3 regions of the Alteromonas sp. DY56-G5 genome follow, and region 1 is predicted to be linked to each of the others. Evidence: predicted binding sites of a transcription regulator. Region 1 holds the regulator's gene; each other region holds the start of a gene.
What was found. The regulator sigma-54, encoded in region 1, starts transcription at its own class of promoters, with help from an activator protein. The targets are predictions, from matches to a motif close to GTTGGCACGNNNNTNGNNT.
Positions count from the first base shown of each region.

Region 1 (4,728 bases):
CCAGCTTGGCTTTGTATTGTTTCAGCAACCTAAATACACCCTTTATACAGAAAACGCGTCATCACCATGGGTGGTAACCGCTGATGAAGGTACACTATACAATAACGAGCTAATCCAGCTGGAAAACCAAGTTAATATTGAGAACCAAACTGGCGATGACTTTGTCAGAAGTATATCGACCGAGTACATTCAAATTAATTTAGAAACCAAGCAAATGACATCTGACCAACCCGTTGAAATACTGGGCACCCAATATGTCATTTTAAGTAATGGGTTTAACGCGAATTTACGCACACAAGAATACGAGCTTTTAGATCATGTACAAACCACTTATTCCCCTAGCAACTAGTTTATTGCTTGCCATCGCTAGCGGTGCGGTACACGCCAGTGAAGATGATTTTTCGCAGCCCATAAAAATAGGCTCGAACACCCAGTTTATCGACGGTAAAAATAAAACCGCGTTGTACAAAGACGACGTACTCATAACTCAAGGCTCTTTGGTTATTGAAGCTGACGAAGTGGAAGTAATTGCCACTGACGGTGGTGGTCGTGAAATATTTATTGCTAGAGGAAAGCCTGCAAGCTATTCCCAGCAATTGGAAGACGGCACGCCAGTTTCGGCAAAAGCTAATGAAATACGCTATGAAGTGGTGAACCGAACGATTTCTCTTGCTGGAAACGCAGAGTTGAAACAAGACACCAGTAAAGTACAGGGTGACAACATCACGTTCGATATGATTACCGAGCAATTGCTAGCGACTGGCGGCGCAGGTAAGGATGGTGAGGGTCGAGTGACCACAGTATTCACACCTGAGACCATTCGCAAAACTTCGTCTAAGAAAGACAAAAAAGACAACGAGGGCAATGAATAGCAATGGCAACTTTGAGCGCTAAAAATCTTGCTAAGGCTTACAAGTCAAGACAGGTTGTTCGAGATGTAAGTCTGTCTGTCTCAACGGGTCAAATTGTTGGTCTTCTTGGCCCAAATGGCGCTGGTAAGACCACCACATTCTACATGATTGTTGGTTTAGTGAATCTGGATAAAGGCAAGATTGAAATCGACGACAATGAGCTAACTCATCAGCCCATGCACGAGCGCGCACGCCGCGGAATTGGCTACCTACCGCAGGAAGCCTCTATTTTCAGAAAGCTCACAGTGCATGAAAATATCATGGCCATTTTGCAAACCCGTAAAGATTTAAATTCACAACAGCAAGAAGAAGAAGCTGATGCGCTACTTGATGAATTTAATATTAACCATATACGTAATAGTACGGGGATGAGTTTGTCAGGGGGCGAACGCCGTCGCGTTGAGATTGCCCGCGCTCTGGCAGCAAAACCGCAATTTATTTTGTTAGACGAACCATTTGCTGGTGTTGATCCAATATCAGTTAATGATATAAAGAAGATAATACAACATCTTCGCGATAGGGGTATTGGAATCCTTATCACAGACCATAACGTACGAGAGACATTGGATGTTTGTGAAAAGGCGTACATTGTGAGTCATGGCGAGCTTATTGCGCAAGGAACGGCGGAACAGGTTTTAAGTAATCAAAAAGTAAGGGATGTATACCTAGGCGAACAATTCAGGCTATAGTTAATGTAACCGAATTGCCATTTTTCAGTTTCGCTCTGGTATATTCAATTTAGAGCATTTAAATAAGACGTAGATGAAACCATCTTTACAGCTAAAATTTAGCCAACAACTTACCATGACACCACAGCTTCAGCAGGCCATTAAACTGCTGCAGCTTTCTACACTTGATCTTCAACAAGAGATCCAAGAAGCGCTCGATTCTAATCCGCTATTAGAAGTTGAAGAAGGTAACGACGAGCCGCAACTAGAAAAGAACAATATCGACAACGATGACAGCGGCTCTGAGGCCACTGCTTCTGCATCTAGTGACACACTAGAAGCCGGCGATGCACTTGAGAAAAACGATCTTCCCGATGAGCTGCCAATCGACAGCACATGGGACGAATACTACTCTGCTTCATCTTCGCCAGCTCCGGGTCCATCCAATGACGACGAGCAAATCTTCCAAGGTGAGACTACTGAAGATATTCAAGAGCACCTTCTTTGGCAAATGCGCCTTACCCACTTCTCGGATACCGATCGCGCAATCGCTACAGCAATCATCGACTCTATTGACGAGTCAGGTTATTTAACCGTTACCCTTGATGATATTTTAGAAGCGGTTAACGATGATGATATGGAAGAGCCGATTGAAATGGACGAAATAGAATGTGTGCTTAAGCGCATTCAGATGTTCGACCCTATTGGTTCTGGCTCACGCTCTCCACAAGAATGTTTGATGGTGCAATTGCGCCAGTTTTCAGAAGACACACCGTGGCTTGCTGAAGCAAAGCAACTGATTGAAGAGTACTCTGACTTACTGAGCAGCAAAGACTATCGTACGCTTATGCGTAAAAGCCGATTGAAAGAAGATCAGCTACGCGAGGCAATGCGTTTACTGCAAACCTTGAATCCTCGCCCAGGTAGTGCTTTAGTTACTAAAGAGCCTGAGTACGTTATTCCTGATGTCTCAGTAACCAAGAAAAATGGCCGTTGGGTGGTTGAGCTGAACCCCGACAGTCTGCCTAAATTAAGCGTAAATCAACAATACGCTGCAATGAGTCGCCGTGCCAAGAATAGTAGCGATTCACAATTCATCCGCTCACACATGCAAGAGGCTAAGTGGTTCATAAAGAGCCTTGAATCTCGTAACGAAACCTTAATGAAGGTTGCAAACTGCATTGTGCAGCAGCAAATGGGCTTTTTTGAGCACGGCCCGGAAATGATGAAACCAATGGTGCTAAATGATGTCGCAGAAATGGTAGATATGCACGAATCCACTATTTCGCGAGTGACAACGCAAAAGTACATGCATACGCCACGTGGAATCTTCGAATTGAAGTATTTCTTCTCAAGCCACGTTGCAACAGAGTCTGGTGGTGAATGTTCATCTACAGCGATTCGTGCATTGATCAAGAAATTAGTGGCCGCTGAAAAGCCTAGCAAGCCGCTGAGTGATAGCAAGATTGCTTCATTGTTGGCCGAACAAGGCATTAAAGTTGCCCGGCGAACAATAGCAAAGTACCGGGAATCGTTGTCGATCCCGCCGTCGAACCAACGCAAAAGCCTTATTTAATCGGGCTTAATAATATAAGGAAGACGAAATATGCAAATCAACCTTACTGGTCATCATGTCGAAATCACCGACTCTTTGCGTAATTATGTCGATACGAAGTTCAGCAAACTTGAACGTCACTTTGATCACATTTCTAATGTGCATGTCATCCTGAACGTTGAAAAATTAAATCAAAAAGCCGAAGCGACCGTTCATTTAAGTGGCGCTGAAGTATTCGCATCCTCAGAAAATACCGACATGTATGCGGCGATTGACAGCATGGTTGATAAACTCGACCGGCAGGTAATCAAGCATAAGGAAAAACTGAAAAAACATTAGTAGTTAATTAAGCATGGATATACAAGCCATCGTAAGTCTGGACCGCACCGAGTGTGCGGTTCAGTGTAATAGTAAAAAGCGAATTCTTGAGATCATCGCTGATATCGCTGCCAAGCAAAACGAGAACATTGATCAGGCAACGGTACTCAACAGTTTGATGGCTCGAGAGCGTATGGGTAGTACAGGCATTGGTAATGGTATCGCCTTACCCCACGGACGCCTGCCGGGCCTTGAAAAAGTGATCGCCATTGTTGTAACCAGCACGCCAGCAATCGACTTCGACGCCCTTGACGAGAAACCCGTAGACATCTTTTTTGCGCTACTCGTTCCTGAGGAACAGACCGAAGGACACCTTCAAACGCTGGCCACCGTGGCTGGTAAACTAAGCGACAAAGAAACGATTAAAGCAATACGTCGCGCAACGACAAGCGACGATATTCTATCTGCATTAAGTTAAACATTAAGCGCCTATTAACCGTTTAGTAGGCGCCTAATTCAACAACGCGTATGTGATAAAACCAGAGTATTAGGGAGAAAGTAGGTGAAGCTGATAATAATCAGTGGTCGTTCGGGGTCTGGTAAGTCTGTCGCACTTCGCGCATTGGAAGATTTAGGTTATTACTGTGTTGATAATATCCCGGTAAACTTACTTCCCACCTTAACCCATACAGTTGTTGACGAGTACGATCAGGTTGCGGTAAGTATCGATGTGAGAAACTTACCTAAAAATCCTGACGATTTGGTAGAAATTCTAGACTACCTGCCTTCTTCGTGGTCGATGACCATTGTTTACATTGACGCGAGCGATGATGTACTGGTTAAGCGTTTTAGCGAAACACGTCGTCTTCACCCTCTCGCCAAGCTTAATAAATCGCTTTCAGAAGCCATTAAAGCCGAGTCTGCCCTACTTGCTCCTATTGCTGAACGCGCAGATTTATATTTAGACACAGATAAGCTTACCATTCACCAACTGGCAGAGTTAATTCGAGAGCGTATCCTGGGTAAGAAAAGCTCACGCCTTGTGCTTGTGTTCGAGTCGTTTGGCTTTAAGCACGGTATTCCTAAAGATGCGGATTACGTTTTTGATGCCCGCTTTTTACCTAACCCCCACTGGGAGCCCGACCTTAAACACCTGACCGGATTAGATGCACCAGTAGAAGTATTTTTGGGGTCGCAGCCTGTAGTGACCAAGTTCATTTGGCAAATTCAGAATTTAATAACGACATGGCTGCCTCATTTAGAGCGCAATAACAGA
Region 1 covers NZ_JANHZQ010000029.1:52,708-57,435, forward strand. The annotation lists gene lptC (LPS export ABC transporter periplasmic protein LptC) at 1-349, shown strand, start outside; gene lptA (lipopolysaccharide transport periplasmic protein LptA) at 318-872, shown strand; gene lptB (LPS export ABC transporter ATP-binding protein) at 875-1,600, shown strand; gene NO989_RS14460 (RNA polymerase factor sigma-54) at 1,674-3,155, shown strand; gene hpf (ribosome hibernation promoting factor) at 3,186-3,473, shown strand; gene ptsN (PTS IIA-like nitrogen regulatory protein PtsN) at 3,487-3,930, shown strand; gene rapZ (RNase adapter RapZ) at 4,015-4,728, shown strand, end outside.

Region 2 (4,728 bases), on a different contig from region 1:
GCCAAAACGATAGACCTGTCGCCAACATTGGGCTGTAAAGGTGAGCAGCAAACTGCACAAAACGACCAAAGAAGGTGTTTTGACGTACCGGCATTGGAATGGTCTGCACTAACGCCGTATCAGGGTTTTGCTCAATACGACGCGCCAAGTCTTGCATGCGCTCACCGCTCATCACGCTATCAGCATCTAACACAATCATCGACTCGTAGTTTGCACCCCAGCGTTCACAAAACTCTTTGAGGTTGCCCACTTTTCTGTGCAGATTCTGTTCGCGACGACGGTAAAACACTTGGCTAGAGAAGGCACCTAAACGTTTCTTCAGTCGGGAAAAGGCACGTAGCTCTGCATCCGCTTTTTCCATATCGCGGGTGTCGCTGAGCATGAAAAAGTCGAATTTAGAACTGTTGTCACTTTCCATTAATTCGCGAATACAAGCTTCAAACCCCACCATAATACGGCGGGTATCTTCGTTATAAACCGGCATGACGACAGCGTGCTTTTGCGTTAATGACACAGAAGTATCAGGAGGCGTTTGATTTCTGCGCAAGCTCAACGGGTCGATGTTAAAAAGCTGCAGAAAGAAACCGATAATGCCTGTCCAAAACGCCATACACAACCATGCGAACAGCGTTAGCCCCAACCCCAACTGTGCAATCTCTAAGTTGGTAAGGCCGTTAGGTAAAAAGATCTCGTACAAACTCCAACCGGCCAGTGCCGTGCTTGGAATAACTAGCATTGCCATGATAAACAAACGCATATGCTCTCCTTTTAAGATGAAGTGTGAAGCACGTGCAGTGCCATCACTTTTAACCTGAGGCACGGCTTTAGCCTCGTCCGATACCGCTATGCAAGCGCGATTATTTTGGTTGGTAGACATAATTCCAAACCTCACTCACACGTTTACCGTCTTTCTCTATGTAAGCGCGCATATCTACCGTCTGCTTTTCTTTCGGCTTAACAAAGAAGGTGGCCCGCCACTCTTGTCCATCAGCAACGGGGTAAAGTCGCTGCTGAGAAATCGTGCCGTTAGTACCCTGTACCACCAACTTCATCGACTCGTTATCAAAAGCAATGGCAGAAGGCGCGCTGAAGTCCACGCTGAACTGTCGTGTCGTATTTAGACTGTCGTTTTTAAACTCGTCACCCGGCAACACAGCCTTGCCTTGGCGGGTACGTACAACTGAGGCCAGTTCACTGACAAACGGATTTTGTTCTACGGTTTTAAGCTCGTAAGCGAAATACAGTGATTCGCCCGAATTGAATGGCTTTTCAGGCGTCCAAAAAGCCACGATATTGTCGTGTATTTCGGATTTAGTCGGAATTTCGACGACTTCTAATCGGCCTTTCTCAAAACCAGCTTCTGGCGTCACCCATAGCCCTGGGCGTATATGGTAATTGGCCTCTGCGTCGAGGTAATTATCCCATTCGCCGTCGCGTTGAAGCATGCCGAATCCTTTAGGGTTTGCGTCGCTAAGTGACGTGACTTGAAGGCGTGCAGGATTAGTCAGTGGGCGCCAAATTTCTTCACCAGCGTGAGTTACCATGAGTACACCGTCACTATCATGCACCTCTGGACGATAGTCGTCATGGCGCTTTTCTGTGTTCTCGCCATACAAGAACATACTGGTAAACGGTGCAATGCCTAGCTTGCTCACGTCATCTCTGGCAAATAACCAACTCTCTACCTTAACGCTGGTATCAATATCAGGCTGTATAACAAATTTGTACGCGCCCGCTACAGAAGGGCTTTCAAGACGCGCATAAACAGTAATAGGTTTACCCTCACTCGGTTCTATGACCCAGAACTCAGTGAAGTGGGGGAACTCTTCGCCTTTGGCTAGCGCCGTATCAATCGCAAGACCTCGTGCAGAGATACCGTACACTTGATTTTTACCTACAAGACGGAAGTACGATGCCCCCAAAAATACAGCAAATTCGTCTTTGTACTCTTCGTTCTTGATAGGGTAGTGAACGCGAAATCCAGCAAACCCTGACTTTTCGTCCGTTAGCCCAGCTAACCCCGACGCAGACCCGTCGTAGTTGAACATGTCACTGTTGAACGCTAGGCGTTCAGGCTTATTGCTTTCACCAATAGTGTGGATAGTGACAGGGTATTCATATAAAAACCCCGGGTGAAAAAACTGCAGTTCGTAGTCATTCTCGCCATGCCACAGACTCTGCTCGGGCTTGAAGCGAATTGAACGATACGTGGTGTAGTCAATTTCTTTAAGCTTGCTGTTTAACCCGTGATCGTCCTGCTCGTAGCTCTCTGTCGCTGACTGGCGTGCAGCATCAATAATTGACTGAAGAACCGGCGATGCTTTTTGAGGCTGATTGTCGTTGTTAACCTCAACTGCACCGGCTTGTTGAAACGCAAATAATGCGATGACACTGCTCATCGCTAAAAGAAGGTGTGACAGCTTATTGCGCTGACGCACATTCGTTTGTAAATCTTTACCGAAAATCGAAACTGGCTTAGCCATTTGTCCTCTCCTTATGAAAACAATGGTTATCCAGATGACCATCAACAACTCGTTACACGCCTTACTTACTGAAAAGCGTCATTTACAAAAACGGTATTGATTGAAGCCACGCGAGAAAGGCGCTCTCTTCCTTTCTTTATCCACTAATATCGTGAAAAACCGAATTCCTTGCCGAAGGGCTAAAGTGAATGTTGGATAACACACAGAGACTTGAGCAAAAGCTGTTCCAACACGAAATAGTCGCCGTTATTTTTTATATTTTTCATAATTTACAATACTTTACAAACACACACATTGTGAATTATTGGAGAACACTGGCTTGTAAAAATGTCCGATGAGTTAGACAAAAGGATAACTGTTGTTTTTTAGAGACAGTTTTGTGTGCCAACGTTTTACTAGGAATACATCAAACTTTGATTTTGAACATTTCAAATGTGTAGCCTCTAAAAAGCCAGACGTATTTTATCTATAAATATTAGCGACATAGATAAATTAAGACATATCAAAATAGTGATTTAGTACGAAGTTGGCAAACGCTTTGCTATTCATCATGTTGATAAATAAATCGGTCACTATTTCTTAACGGAAATAATAAAGATGGCATGAAGGCAAGTACGGCTTTGTGTTCATCAACCAAGTAGCCTTTTGCAGTGTGTCGTAAAGCACTGACTTGCAACACGTTTTGCAAACTGTCTAGAGCCATTGTGTAAAGACTAGAACCATTATGAAAAGGTTAGAGCTTTATAGAGTACCTAGAACGTGTTTAAACAACGAAAACGTTTGCGGTGAACAAGGTGGGTTACTGAACATACTAAGGAGTTATCACATGCGTAAATCATTCACACTTATTGCAGCAGCACTAACTGCGGCAACACTTCCTCTTACAGCTATGGCCGACAAGCCTGACTGGCGTTACGTAGAAGGTGGTTACACCAAAATGGACTTTGACGACAATGAGTCTTTTGAACCAGACGGTTTAACCGTTAACGGTAAATACTTATTGAATAGCAACTGGTACCTAAACGGCGAGTATAGCTTCTCTGAAGAGGGCAACTTTGACTTTGATATGCTGACACTAGGTGCGGGTTACCGTTTACCGGTTAACGCGACAACAGACGCGTATTTTGGTGCCAACTTAGAGCGTATTGACGGTGACGTAAACGACGAAACAGGTTACAGCATCAATGCTGGCCTTCGCTCGATGATCACAGAGCAGGTAGAGCTGGCGGGTGAAGTTGGCTACTACGATGTAGACGATGGTGAAGCGACATTTAGAGTAGGCGCTAACTATTACATCACGCCACAATGGGCTGTGGGTGCAAACTACAGAATCATTGATGATTTAGACATTATGCAGGTAACTGCACGTTACGCGTTTTAAGCCTTCCTCTCCTCAGGTAGGTAGCCGGGTTGCTCGACCCGGCTTTTTTGTGTCTATTGTTCTTCAGCTTCGCTTGGCTCAATATCTTCTTTTCTTTTGATATCTACACTTTCATGAAGCTCTGAATAGACCAGCACCGCCTCACCCGACTTGAGTCTGTTTAACACTTGCTGCACTTTCACATCTAGCGCAACTTCTTCAGCGCCGTAGTCCGTGCCCTCTCGCAGAACAAAAGACTCAGCCAGGCTATAAAGCGTATCGGCTTCTAGCGCGTCAATGGGGATTATCATTCACACTCCTGATAAAAAGCGTTTGGGTAAATTATTAGAACATCAACATTAGCGGCTGACATAACGACACGTAGTATTTACAGGTAAGGCTTCACTTACAAAACGTTTCACCCGTTCGTGCAGCCATACTTTAGGATTTAATATAGAACCTTGCATGAACCCAACGTGACCGCCTCGTTCACTTAGCTCCACGGTAACGTTGCGCGCAAGCTCTTCTTCCTTAGGCACAATTAAGTGATTCATAAAGGGGTCATCAATGCTATGCAATACCAGTGTAGGACAGTGGATCGCGCTTAAAAAGTGATACGCACTACACTTTTCATAGTAGTCTTGAGCGTCTGCAAAGCCGTGAAGCGGCGCTGTGATCTTCTCGTCGAATTGGGTAAAGCTGGTGATCTCTTCCACATCAGTTTTTGTTAGCTGTATAAGCTTGCGATAATCGATGTACTCCATCTTCTTACGCAGCGTATCCTTCATGCTAGTAAGTAAATACTTTTGATATACGCGAGAAAAACCCTGGTTAATTGATTTAGCGCATTCAGAAAGTTTAAGAGGTGAAGAAATGGCAATCGCT
Region 2 covers NZ_JANHZQ010000007.1:6,491-11,218, forward strand. The annotation lists gene mdoH (glucans biosynthesis glucosyltransferase MdoH) at 1-877, opposite strand, end outside; gene NO989_RS05075 (glucan biosynthesis protein) at 858-2,483, opposite strand; gene NO989_RS05080 (outer membrane beta-barrel protein) at 3,310-3,864, shown strand; gene NO989_RS05085 (YheU family protein) at 3,918-4,154, opposite strand; gene NO989_RS05090 (hydrolase) at 4,203-4,728, opposite strand, start outside.
Region 2: NO989_RS05075 (glucan biosynthesis protein) is a predicted target of sigma-54. The motif match lies at 2,696-2,714, and genes of this name have one in related genera.

Region 3 (4,728 bases), on a different contig from region 1:
CGTTGGGCATGGGTATTCTTATAACCTATGGTAGCTACATTGATAAGCGTGCAGATGTACCGAGCGCTGCAAAGCTGGTGGCGTTAACGGATACAGCCGTGGCGTTCACTGCGGGTTTGATGATCCTTCCAGCCATCTTCTCTTTTAACCCAGACATTAACCCTGATGATTTAAGTGAATCGTCAGTGGGCATGATTTTTACTTACCTGCCTAGTATCTTTCTAGCGTTACAAGACTCGATTGGATATATGGGCGCATCGATTGTCGCTAGCTTGTTCTTCTTATTAGTGTTCTTTGCGGCAATTACGTCGCTAGTGTCTATTTTTGAAGTACCTGTTGCGGCGCTTATGGATGAAAAAGGTGTAAGCCGTAAATGGGCGCTTGGGTCGCTAGGAAGCATTATGATTTTGCTAGCCATCCTAAGTGCGTTGTCATTCGGTAAAGTTGATATGCTTACGTCGTTTATGCACTACGCTGGCGCAGATAAATCACTGTTTGATGTCATTTACGATGTGTTCTACGACACGATTTTGCCTTTAAACGGCTTGCTAATTTGTTTGTTTGTTATTTATCGTTGGAAGAGTGCAAACTTCAATGCTTCTTTGGAAGAGGGCAGCAGTGGTTACAAAGGCAGCTGGTTTGAAAAGTACGTGGATATTTCGCTGAAAACCTTTATTCCGCTTATTTTACTCGTGATTTTTGTAAACACGGTAGCTGTAAAATACTTCGGGTTGAGCCTATTCGGATAGTCAGGTTTTACAAGAAATGACGTGAGCTAGCAGTGAGCTCAACTTAAAAACGGCAAGCCTAAAGCTTGCCGTTTTTGTTTGTGTCAGAGTATGTATTTTCACTAAGTGTAAAGCCTAAAACATGCGATAGGGGTCGCTATACTCTGGTGTAATATTTAGCCTTGCCCAGCTTTGTTCGGCGTCAATCACTTTGCCAGCAGGTTCTGCTTCAGTATCAGAAAAGCGAGGAGCATCAATATCCATCGCCTTCGCTGCATCCACGTAATAAATACCGCGCTTAGGATGAGACAAGCTGCAAAGGTGAATAACATCGTTAAGCGGCTTGCCACAAATGATGGTCGTCAGCGCAGATACAATGTCGTACACATGTACAAGGTTTATTCGCTTATTTCCTGCATCTAACTGTTTTCCACTTAACGAGCGGGCGGGGTGACGGTCTGGGCCTACTAAACCGGCTAGGCGAACAATACTGATATCAACCTGACCTCGTTTAGACAATAAATAGTCTTCAATAGTCACGTGGGCTTTGGCCGAGGCTGTTTGCGGCTGTGTAGTGCTGACTTCGGACACTACCTCATTTGTTGCATCGCCGTAAACCGACGTGGTGCTGATAAACACGATATGCGCTACCTTTACGCTGATGGCTGCGTCTATCAACTGCAGCATATTGTTGGTGTATGACGCGAGATCTGTGTTTCTCCTGCCAGGGGGAATATTTAGCAACAAGGTAGCGTTTGGCAAATGGTTACAAAGCGCTGATGTATCTTCGCCCAGGGCATATTCAATTGCGGTGATACCTTGGTCTTTTAACGCGAGACGTTTCTGTTGGCTTCGAGTGGTGCCAACAATATTGACCTTGCCTGAAAGTGCTTTGCCCACATAGCTGGCTAACCAGCCGTAGCCACTAATTACTACATTTTGAGTCATCGATTAAATACCCCTTTGTTTAGGGCTTAAGAGTACATTAATTGGAGGGCGGTTGTCGTTAACTGTAAAAATGAAAAACCGACTGGGTTAAAGTCGGTTTTCTAAGGTGAGTGGTTAGCGTTGCAAGTCGTTTCGTTTTGCGCGTTTAGTTCGCTAAATGCTCCAACTACATTTTCATTTCGTCGTTGTGGTCATGGTGGTTGTCTTGATCAAGATCTAGCAGGTTCAAGTCATCTAGCCCAGATATGGATGCCTGCATTTTGCCTTCGGCATAATCCGCTTTCTTCAGTACCTTACACAATGCATCGCCTTTTTCTTCTAGCGCAGCCGCTTGGCTTTCTAAGCGATATTCTAAATCTTCACCCCAGCGCTCCATCTTTTGCTCAAACTCAGACATATCACCGCCTTCCCACAACATTTGTGTTCCTACGGCAATAAGTATTCTACCCATAGACTCACTGATTAAAGACTCAATTTGCGCTTCGAATTCTTGCTCCCAGCTTTCGTCAAACCAACCTGGCTCATCGAATTTAGTTGAATCAACGCGAATATTCCCTGCGTCATCATAGAATGAAGTGTTTAGTTTGGTTTCAAGTGAGTCGAACAGTTCACGAAAATCGTCACCCATTTGATCGCCGCCTAACAGTTCAGTAAATACTTCAGTTACTGCCACGTTGGCAATTTGCAGCCCTTCACTGGCGATATTCAAGGTCATAGGGATGGCGATATCAATGTTGTTGTAATATTCACTTACCCAGCGCTGTTGTTCGCTGTCAAGCGATACTGGTTCGCCGTTAATGGTCATATTGTGATGGGAGTCAATCGTCATCACTGAGCCATTGTCCATCTGTACCGTTAGATCACCTTGGTAATATTGAATATGACCATCAAGCTCCATGTCACAACTGTTGTTTTGAAAGCTGCTGTCATGCGCCAATGCGTGGCCGCTCATTAAAGTACTGGTAAGGGCAACTGAAAGTAATAGTTTCTTAGACATTGTTCATTCCTTAATTTACGTGTGACGCGTTAACGAAAGTGCTCGAAGCAAACTGCAATGCGTTGTAGTGTCACTGTCAGATAGACGCTAACGATACTCGCTGTTATACCTAAGGTAGAGCAATGGCCTTGCCAATATTTAAAGTATATATCTTTCAAATAGTTAGTGATATTTGATGATTTCTTTATGCTCTGCTAAATACACTATTTAGTGAGATTACCAACTAATTAGTAGTTTTGACTAAGATCAATTAATACCAATAGCGGTACATTTAAGCCAATCCAAGCATGGTTAAATCTTATTTATTGGTGCATAATACCGCCAATATTTTTAAGGGGTTATCACAATGGCTGATTGGATTAATGCAATTATGTTTGGTGTTGCGCTAATTGCCTTTACGCTAGGGCTAAGCAGCATCGTTATGGGCTTTATGACTGCTAAAGCAGGTGCTGAAGGTATGCAGGAAAAAATCGAGTACGGTTTTTTTGGCGTTACTGGTTTAGTACTTTGCTTACTGATGGCCTACGCATTGGCTTAAGCGATAAGCATTAAAAAAACCGGCTATCTCAGCCGGTTTTTTTTCGTCTTGAACAAGTCTTTATTCATCACTGCCTTATCGATTAGGTTCGCTCTTCTCCAGAGCATCCTCAGGCGCATTGTCGCTTTCGGGACTGTTTCTATAAGCGCTTTGTTCGCGATGGGCAAGCAGCGACAAATGTCCATCACGTTGATAAGCGCGTAAATCGAACAAATCCAGCATAGCCATAACGTGGTCGAAAATATCCGCCTGTACTTTTTCGTACCTCACCCATTCCTTTTGTGCACTGAAGCAGTAAATTTCTAAAGGTAAACCAAGCTCATTAGGCGGTAGCTGCCTAACCATTAGGGTTAGTTCTTGGTTTATATCTGGGTGCTTGCGCAAGTATGCCTCTAAATAAGCTCTAAAAGTGCCGATGTTGGTAAGGCGACGGCTGTTTAGCAGATCCGACTCATCAATGGAGTAATCTCGGTGATAAGCCCGGAGCTCATTTTTCTTCTTATCGATATATTCGTTGATATAGCGAATTTTCGAAAAGCGCTCTAGCATATCGTTGTCACAAAGCTTAATAGAGTGCACATCAATATAAATGGCGCGCTTAATTCTGCGTCCGCCAGACTCTTGCATACCGCGCCAGTTCTTAACTGCTTCTGTAGTAAGGCTGTAAGTCGGCAGCGTAGAAATGGTTTTATCCCAGTTCTGTACTTTGACGTTGGTAAGGCCTATCTCGAGTATTTCACCATCTACTTCATACTTAGGCATGGCAATCCAGTCGCCCGTATTAAACATGCGGTTAGCGGCTATTTGAATGCCGGCAACAAAGCCCAGAATGGTGTCTCTGAATATCAATAGTAAAACAGCGGCAATGGCGGTTAAGCCAGACACAATAAGTAGCGGGCTTCTGTCTACAATTAAAGAGATACTTAATAGTATGGTGACAATAGCAAATGCCAATTTGGTAACTTGAATAAAGCCAGTGATAGGTGCGCGTTTAGCAAGCGCTGAGGCGTTATAAACGTCTTCCACTGTGCTCAACATGGCATATAAGGCAAGAAGGCCGCTATATAACATGTATAGCTGAGCGCTCTTTATCACCATACCGTGCATCACGGCTTCATCGCTAATAAGTACCGGTGTGGTTAAGTAAATAAACAGGGCAGGAAACAGGTGCATTAAGCGACGGAAAAATCCGTGCTGCTGCAAGGCGTTGTCCCAAAGGTTATTGGATTTGTATACCCAACTGGCTATCTGGGGGCGCACCAATAGCCTTGCGATAATATAGATTACCGCCGACACCACTAAAATACTACTTAGTGCGATGACGTTATACAGCGGATCTTCAGTAGTAAGATTCGGGAAAATATCATTAACTATGTGAATAAAGTTATCGCGTACTGAAGCACTGACTTCCATTAATTACGACTCCAACATTTTCTTTATACGGTTGTCTTTATTTTCCCATAGACCGTTCAACCAGTTTTGGAAATAAAGACGAAACTCAGACTCAGTGCGTTCTG
Region 3 covers NZ_JANHZQ010000028.1:29,325-34,052, reverse strand. The annotation lists gene NO989_RS14090 (sodium-dependent transporter) at 1-749, shown strand, start outside; gene NO989_RS14085 (NAD-dependent epimerase/dehydratase family protein) at 864-1,676, opposite strand; gene NO989_RS14080 (DUF2884 family protein) at 1,843-2,673, opposite strand; gene NO989_RS14075 (hypothetical protein) at 3,020-3,211, shown strand; gene NO989_RS14070 (mechanosensitive ion channel family protein) at 3,287-4,624, opposite strand; gene NO989_RS14065 (acyltransferase) at 4,628-4,728, opposite strand, start outside.
Region 3: NO989_RS14080 (DUF2884 family protein) is a predicted target of sigma-54. The motif match lies at 2,791-2,809, and genes of this name have one in related genera.